2 regions of the Vibrio ishigakensis genome follow, and region 2 is predicted to be linked to the other one. Evidence: predicted binding sites of a transcription regulator. Region 2 holds the regulator's gene; the other holds the start of a gene.

Region 1 (4,452 bases), on a different replicon from region 2:
TGTTTCTGATGCCGCAGCGGATATCGATGCCATTGTGAAAGCGGGGGCCGATGGTTATCTATTGAAAGATAGCGAACCGGATGAGCTGCTAAATCATCTGCACAATGCCTTGGATGGTGACAAGGTATATAGCGATGCCGTTGCAGAGCACATTCGAGACCGTGCAGAAAACCCAAGCTTGCTTGAAACCCTTACTGAGCGCGAGATGGAGATCCTTTCTAAAGTTGCTTTGGGCTATCGCAACAAGCAGATTGCAGACGTGCTGTACATCTCTGAGTCTACCGTTAAGGTGCACATGAAGAGTCTGCTGAAGAAGCTTCAAGTAAAGTCGCGCACTGCTGCCACCATTATCTATCTGGATCACCATGGACAAAATTAACTATGTGGTTACAGATACGCCAAGTGATGAGGATATTGCTTGTGTGCGCTCGGGCATAAAAGAGCACAACACGCCATTTTTGAAAGGACTGTTCCATCAAGACCTCGCTTGTTTCGCCAAAGATGAAACAGGCGCTGTTGTTGGCGGATTAGTGTCTGAAATCTGGGGTAGTTGGCTTGAGATAAAGTTTCTTTGGGTTTCACCAAAAACCAAAGGGCAGGGTGTGGGTAGTGAGATACTAAAGCGTGCCGAAGAGCAGGCTAAATCTCTAGGCTGTCACAGCTCCCTACTAGATACCTTCAATTTCCAAGCCAAGCCTTTTTATGAAAAACACGGATACAGGGTGCAGATGACTCTTTATGATCATCCTGTATCTACTGAGCGCTATTATATGGTTAAAGAATTAGGTTAAGCCTGTTTTAAACTCGCACGTCTCGCAATCAGATGAAATAATCGTGGAAGCCCTTCGCGAATAAGGTAAGCTAGATTTACCTTGGGAAATATCAAACACATCATGACTCCTCTTCACGAACTCGTTAACTCTATTGGCTTTACCATTCCGCAAACCATGAATGCTGATCCCAACTCGCTGGATGATCTTTGTGGAAAGCTTATGCCGCTGTATGAGACCTCGAGTAGTAAGTTTCCTGAGCACAGTGACCTAGAACTGCTACTGGGTTTGCTGAGTGTGCACCACGATAGGCTTTTGCATCAGTTGAATGCTCAGCGTGACGCTTTGGTGGCGATGCAGGAGGTTATCGACCAATCTCTAGACAGAAGCCATTCTCGCAAGTTTAAAGCTCCGGTCATTATTGAGTTTTGGCTTACCATGCACTTGTGGGTCTATCTGCAAGGCATGCTAAGAATGGATTACTCATTGGCTAACGACTATGCCGCTGAAGCGGGTAAGATGCTGGCTCCAATGACAGATAAGAATCTGGATCAACTGCGTGTGGAGTGGAATCAAACCTACTACGTGGGTCGTGATGCTAAGCAGAATAACAACTCATTTTTGAAACAAGTTTCTGGTTCTCTTCGCAAACTACTGAAGTAACATCATTTTCTCTGCATTTAGGGGCATAAAGCTGGCGTAAATCGCTGTTTTTATGTTCTGACGCAAACGTTTGCTCTTTACTTGTGCGCAAATTTCTTTATCATCCTCGCCCAAAATAGCTCGTATCATTTTTACCCTCGAGGAAGTCATGCTGTCGGATATTGAAATCTCGCGTATTACCCCTTTGCGTCCAATCGCGGACGTAGCAACCGCTGCAGGATTACGCAGTGAAGAGTTTCAAACGCATGGAAAGCACAAGGCTAAGATTTCTCTAGATGCGCTAAAGCGTCTAGAGAGCAAACAAAGTGGCAAGCTAGTGGTTGTAACCGCTATGACTCCAACGCCACTGGGTGAGGGTAAAACCGTAACCGCAATCGGTCTCGCTCAAGGTCTATTCAAGATTGGTCAATCCGTAATGGCCTGTATTCGTCAGCCTTCTATGGGACCAGTATTCGGCGTTAAAGGTGGGGCTGCTGGCGGCGGCTATTCTCAAGTTGCACCAATGGATGAGTTGAACCTGCATCTTACTGGTGATATCCATGCGGTAACGGCGGCACATAACCTAGCTTCAGCGGCGCTGGATGCTCGTATCTATCATGAGCAGCGTAACGGCTATGAAGACTTTGAAGCTCGCACAGGTATGCGCGCCCTTAAGATCGACCCTGAACATATTGTATGGAAGCGTGTGGTTGACCATAACGACCGTGCGCTTCGCAAGATCACCGTAGGCTTAAACGAGCCAGGTAAAACCATCAATGGCATTGAGCGTGAAGATGGTTTTGATATCTCAGCTGCCTCTGAGCTTATGGCGATTCTAGCACTGGCGAAAGACTTGCAAGACCTGCGCGCTCGCATCGGCAAAGTGGTTGTGGCTTATGACTTGGATGGCAACCCAGTAACTGCAGAAGACCTTCAGGTAGCGGGTGCGATGACAGTGAGCATGCGTGAGGCTATCGAGCCTACTATGATGCAAACCCTAGAAGGTGTTCCAACTCTTATCCACGCAGGTCCATTTGCCAACATCGCTCATGGTAACTCATCAATTATCGCCGATGATATCGCGACTAAACTGTCTGACTTTACCGTAACCGAAGGTGGTTTCGGTTCAGATATGGGCTTTGAGAAGGCGTGTAACATCAAGGCACAGGCATCTGGTAAAGCGCCAGATTGTGCGGTAGTGGTAGCAACCCTTCGTGGCCTTAAGGCAAACTCTGGCCTGTATAATATCAAGCCAGGTCAACCTATCCCTGATGCACTGTTTGAAGCCGATAGCGATGCACTAGAAGCGGGTTTTGCTAACCTGAAGTGGCACCTTGAGAACGTGGCTAAATATGGCGTACCGGCGGTAGTGGCGATTAACCGCTTCCCACAAGATAGCGAGCAAGAGCTAAACCAGCTTAAGGCTATGGTTGAAGCGCTGCCAATGAATGTGGAAGTGGCTATCTGTGAAGCCTTTGCTAAAGGCGGCGAGGGTGCGGCTGAGTTGGCAACTAAGGTTGTAGAGCAAACGCAAAAATCGTCTACCTTTAAACCTCTGTATACCCTAGATCAGACTCTAGAAGAGAAGATCATGGCGATCACTGAGGTGGGCTATGGTGCAGCGTCAGTGACACTAAGTGACAAGGCGAAAGTACAGCTCGAGAAATTCCAAAAGCTAGGCTTTGGCAATCTTGCGGTATGTATGGCTAAGACCCCTATGTCTATCTCAACCGATGGCAACGTGAAGGGTGCTCCGACTCAGTTTGACGTGCCTATCCGTGAGTTCAAGCTATGTGCGGGTGCCGGCTTTATCTATGCGTTGTGTGGCGCTGTGATGACCATGCCGGGCCTTCCAGAGAAGCCGGCCTTTATGAACTTGGATATTGACGAAGACGGAAATATTCTAGGCCTTAGCTAAATTCCATTAAAAAACACCTCGAGCCTCGCAAAATGCGGGGCTTTTTTTCGCCGTAAATAATTCAAAAATTCAATTGATCCCCCGTCCTGTGGAGCCTCGTAATAGATGTGCTCGGGATTTATCTTAACGACAAAATCTTTTTGTTAGACTCATTTGAAGTTTTATCCGTTAATGCGCCCCACACGGTAAATGAGAGAAGAGAGTGAACCCGTGTTGGGTATGGCTTAATGCAGTTTCGAGTCATGTGTCTTCCTTCCTGTCTTTGTGAGATTCGACATGGAAAACATTTCAAAACTAGATCGCGTACGCGCTGACTACAACGTTCATTACTGGAGCCAAGGCTTCTACGGCATCGACGACCAAGGTGAAGTATATGTATCACCTCGCAGTGATGCGCCTCATCAGGTTCCATTAAGCAAGATTGCTGCTCAACTAGAAAAAGAGCAACTCAATATGCCGGTGTTAGTACGCTTTCCGCAAATTCTGCACCAACGTGTTCACGCTATCTGTAATGCATTTAACCAAGCAATTGAAGAGAACCAATATAAGAATAACTACCTGCTTGTTTATCCAATCAAGGTAAACCAACAGAAAGAGGTAGTAGACGAGATCCTTGAGAGCCAAGCTCAGCTTGAAACCAAGCAACTTGGCCTAGAGGCGGGTAGTAAACCTGAACTATTGGCGGTATTGGCTCTAGCGCAGAAAGCGAGCTCAGTAATTGTATGTAACGGCTACAAAGACAGAGAATACGTTCGCTTGGCGCTTATCGGTGAGAAACTGGGTCACAAGGTATTTATAGTACTGGAGAAGCTTTCTGAGCTTGATCTAGTGCTTGCTGAAGCCAAGAGCCTAGGGGTTAAACCTCGATTAGGTTTACGTATCCGTCTCGCATCTCAAGGTGCTGGCAAATGGCAATCAAGCGGTGGTGAAAAATCTAAGTTTGGTCTGGCGGCGTCTCAGGTGCTGTCTGTAATCGAGCGCCTAAAGCAAGAAGATCAGCTAGATGCCATGCAGCTAGTGCACTTCCACCTTGGCTCGCAGATGGCGAACATCCGCGATATCCGCAAAGGGGTGAATGAGTCAGCACGCTTTTATTGTGAGCTAAGAGGTATGGGTGCAGGC
Region 2 (4,452 bases):
AGCTGGTGTTAGTGACTTCAGCTAGCCATATGAATCGGGCTCTGGGGGAGTTTAATGAGGCGGGTCTAGAGCCGGTGCCTGCACCGACTAACTACCTTGCTCACTCCAACATTGAACAGGCTTGGGTAAAATACACCCCACAAGCTCAGTATCTAGAGCAAACAGAACGCTACTGGCATGAGACCCTCGGTACTTGGTGGCAGAAGATACGCAACCTTGTCAGTAGTAAATAACTGATTCATAATTCATATAGTTAAATTTTGTTACAAGGGCGCCGATGCGCCCTTTGTTGGATCTTACAATGCAAGAAATCAAGAAATTCAATGAGCAACGCGCCGAAATCTACTGGTGGTTCTCAAGCCTATTCTCAAAAGAGCTGACTGACGAAGAGCTCAAGGCGTATCAAAGCCAACAAGTTCGCGGCTTCCTACAAGGCCTATCTGAAAACGAAGAGCTAAAGAAAGCCACTGATGGCGTCATCGAGTCTCTAAACAAGCTTCAAGACAGAGAGGATGCGCAGTTAGAGTTATCTGCCGACTTCTGTGAGCTGTTTCTAACCTCCGATAAACATGCGGCACTTCCTTATGCCTCTATCTATCTCGATGACAGCAAACTGCTTAACGGCAAACCAGCGCAAGAGATGGCGGCCTTGATGCAGGAAAAAGGCATTCAGGTTGATAAGAACTTCAACGAGCCGGCGGATCACCTTGCTATCCAGCTCGACTTTCTCGGAAATCTCATCATCCGCTCAAACGAGCTTGAGCAAGAAGCCCATATGGAGGTAGCCCTAGCCGAGCAACAAGCCTTCATCGAACAACATTTGCTGACCTGGGTGCCTCAGTTTTCAGAAAACTGCACCAAGTTCGACGAATTCGGTTTTTACGCCTCTGTAGCCGAGCTTTTGGTGGCGTTTTGTGAGCTGGATAGTCACTATCTTGCGAACGATTGATGAATTCTCATTTTGTATAGAAATGCGTTGTCACTTGACGCATTTCTAGCTAGACTGCCCTCCGCAATCGATTGCACTACTCTTAAGTAGGTCCCTACACTTCTTCAGGTTTACAAGGTAAAGCATGGCTACCATCAAAGATGTAGCAAAGCTGGCTGGCGTTTCGACGACCACAGTTTCGCACGTAATTAACAAGACGCGCTTCGTAGCAGAGTCTACCCAAGAGCGAGTAATGAAAGCTGTTAAAGAGCTAAACTACGCGCCAAGTGCGGTAGCCCGTAGCCTGAAGTGTAACTCCACTCGTACTATCGGCATGCTGGTAACTCAGTCTACTAACCCTTTCTTTGCTGAGGTTGTAGATGGTGTTGAGAGCTATTGCTACCGTCAGGGCTATACATTGATCCTGTGTAACACTGGTGGTATCTACGAGAAGCAGCGCGACTATATCCGCATGCTGGCTGAAAAGCGTGTAGATGGACTTCTGGTTATGTGTTCTGACCTAACAGAAGAGCTGCGTGAAATGCTGGACTCACACCCTAACATCCCGAAAGTTGTTATGGATTGGGGCCCAGAGTCATCAATGGCCGATAAGATCATCGATAACTCTGAAGAAGGTGGCTATATTGCTGCGAAACACCTGATTGAGAATGGTCACGACAAGATTGCATGTCTAACTGGTCAAGCAGAGAAACTGGCTTGTATCGAGCGTGTTGCTGGCTACAAGCGTGCCCTTGCTGAAGCGAACATCGAGTTCAATCCTGAATATATCCTTGAGGGTAACTTCGAGTGTGATACCGCAGTAGAAGCCGCTGACAGACTTGCCGCTATGCCAATCGAGACTCGCCCTACTTCTGTGTTCTGCTTTAACGACATCATGGCACTTGGCCTTATCAGTCGCCTGCAACAGCACGACCTTAAGGTTCCTGAAGATATCTCAGTTATCGGTTATGACAACATCGACCTAGCCGCTTATTTTGCGCCGCCACTGACCACTATCCACCAGCCTAAGCGTCGTGTGGGTAAGACAGCATTTGAAATCCTGCTTGAGCGTATCAACGACAAAGAGCACGATCGCCGCGTATTTGAGATGCAGCCAGAACTTATCTCACGCGATAGCGTTAAGAACCTAAACGCTTAACTTCGAAAGCGGATGATACCTCATCCAAGCTCGAATTATCCAATCAATTCCAAACGGTACGTAAATAAACGTGCCGTTTTTTATTTTGTATGAAATTTTTCTATGTCCTACTCTGTCCCTATAGCTAAGTGAACTTACTTAGGTCAGGACGATGAATAAGAAATTGATAATTGGCGTAATTTTGGTTGCAGCTATCATTCTACTTGCGGTCAACTTTGGGCAATACCTCACCCTCGAAAACGCTAAAGCGCAACAAGCTGCGTTAAACGCTCATATAGAACAAAACTTCGTTCTGTCTGCTGCTCTCTACTTTATTGGTTACATCTTTATCACAGCGTTTTCTATCCCAGGAGCTGCCGTGGTGACGTTATTAGGTGCCGCTCTATTCGGTTTTTGGACCAGCTTAGTATTGGTGTCGTTTGCCAGCACTATAGGTGCGACTCTGGCTTTCCTAAGCTCTCGCTACCTGCTTCGCGACTGGGTACAAGCTAAGTTTGGTAATAAGTTAGATACCATCAACAAGGGCGTGGAAAAAGACGGCGCATTTTATCTATTCTCGCTTCGCCTTATTCCAGTATTTCCATTCTTCCTGATCAACCTTTTGATGGGTCTGACCCCAATCTCAGTGGCAAAATTCTACCTATTTAGTCAGCTAGGTATGTTGGCAGGGACTATGGTTTATCTAAACGCTGGTACTCAACTTGCTGAGATAGACAGCCTAGCAGGCATAGTATCCCCGACCGTACTGGCATCCTTTGCACTCTTGGGCCTGTTCCCACTTATCGCTAAATGGATAATGAACAAGATAAGACCCAATCAATCGGTCGCTTAGATGAAGATATATATTGCAAAAAATCCACCCGAAGCTCACTTTATCAGTGAGCTTTTACTTGCGGAGAAGATACCTGTTGAGGTTCGAAGTGTTGGCTTGTTTGGCCTTCAGGGCGAACTACCGATGGATGATTCCACCCAGCCCCATGTGTGGCTGCTAGACCCTGCCTACAAAGAGAAAGCGGAAGCCATTATCAAGGCATATATGGAAGCGGACGAGCAGGCCGATTGGACCTGTAGTGAATGTGGTGAGGTTAACGAAGGGCAGTTTGCCCTTTGCTGGAACTGCGGGGCTAGCTCACCGACTGAATAAAGGCGATGGACTCGCGGTTGAACTGCTGAGGCTTTTCCACGTTACACACGTGGCCGCAATCCTCAATCTCGATCAGCTTACTGTGCTCGTGCACTGAAACCATCTCTTTAACCGGCTTAATAAACATATAGTCTTTGTCGCCCATCAGATAGAGGGTTGGAATATCCAACTCTCGCTCCTTGAAGTAGCGCATCAGAGGGTTCACCTCAGCCGCCAATCTAAACCAACGCTTAAACTCTTTTTGACACAGCTTACGCGCTTCGCGAATAAACATATGGCGAGACTCTACCTGGCCCTTTTGCGGCATGATGATCCATGCAAACAAGCTATACAGCCACATGTATGGGATAAAGTTCTTACTCAGGTCACCGAGTTTAACTAGGAATTGAGAACGAGCATCGAAGCGAGTTACCGCACCGCCCAAAACCATAGAGCGAACACGATGAGAGGCGATCTCCGCCATGTTGCGCACGATAATGGTGCCAAGAGACATACCCACGAAATGGGCTGATGAGATCTTTAGATGATCCAGAACCGCGACGATATCCTTGGTTACCGCTTCAAAGGTGTAGCGTTTGTTGATGATATCAGCGAGAAGGTTATTTGATTTGCCGTGACCGCGAAGGTCTACAAGCAGAACATTGAAGTGCTCTTTGTACGCCTTGATCTGCTTAAACCAAATGGAAGAACTGCCGCCTGCGCCGTGCACGAACACTACCCACTCCTTTGAAGAAGGGTGAGGAAAGGTCTTGTGAAACAGCAGTGAAGAAGAAACAGCAGAACTCATTAATAATACAAATAAATCATACAATTGAACTTAGAATACTATCACAAACTAAGATCTGGCAAAAAAAGCCGGTTCTGCTTTTGTAACAAACAGTGATCTCTGCCACGTTATTGCTTCTGAAAAAACAGGGTAAGGCGACCAAATTCGAGACCGAACTTACGAATTGAGGTGAGATTGAAGACGTGTTTATCGTCTTGACGATAAAGCCAGTCGTCAAAAAATACGGTTACGGTCGAGTCTCCTCGAGGCAACTCAAAGTCATAGGTCCAATGTAAGGCGTTCCCGACCTCTTTACCTGTGGCTATGCCAATGATGTCGTCAGCCCTACCTTCGTAGGTACCATCATTTAAACGTGTGATCACCCAAATGCGAGTAGACTGCTCTCCATCATCAAACTCAAACTGCTCATCTAGGGTCAAAACATTCCCCTCAAT

What was found. Region 2 encodes PurR, which represses purine synthesis genes. Its sites were predicted from a motif close to TNANGNAAACGTTTNCNTNA; they were not measured.
Region 1: Pcarn_RS18285 (formate--tetrahydrofolate ligase) is a predicted target of PurR. The motif match lies at 1,492-1,511, and genes of this name have one in related genera.

The regions. Positions count from the first base shown of each region.
Region 1 is NZ_AP024882.1:964,732-969,183, forward strand. Features, by position in the region: gene Pcarn_RS18270 (response regulator) at 1-379, shown strand, start outside; gene Pcarn_RS18275 (GNAT family N-acetyltransferase) at 366-791, shown strand; gene Pcarn_RS18280 (hypothetical protein) at 894-1,433, shown strand; gene Pcarn_RS18285 (formate--tetrahydrofolate ligase) at 1,582-3,330, shown strand; gene speA (arginine decarboxylase) at 3,607-4,452, shown strand, end outside.
Region 2 is NZ_AP024881.1:1,865,029-1,869,480, forward strand. Features, by position in the region: gene elyC (envelope biogenesis factor ElyC) at 1-233, shown strand, start outside; gene torD (molecular chaperone TorD) at 302-949, shown strand; gene purR (HTH-type transcriptional repressor PurR) at 1,074-2,087, shown strand; gene Pcarn_RS08410 (TVP38/TMEM64 family protein) at 2,239-2,919, shown strand; gene Pcarn_RS08415 (DUF7577 domain-containing protein) at 2,920-3,231, shown strand; gene Pcarn_RS08420 (alpha/beta fold hydrolase) at 3,212-4,018, opposite strand; gene Pcarn_RS08425 (DUF3833 domain-containing protein) at 4,126-4,452, opposite strand, start outside.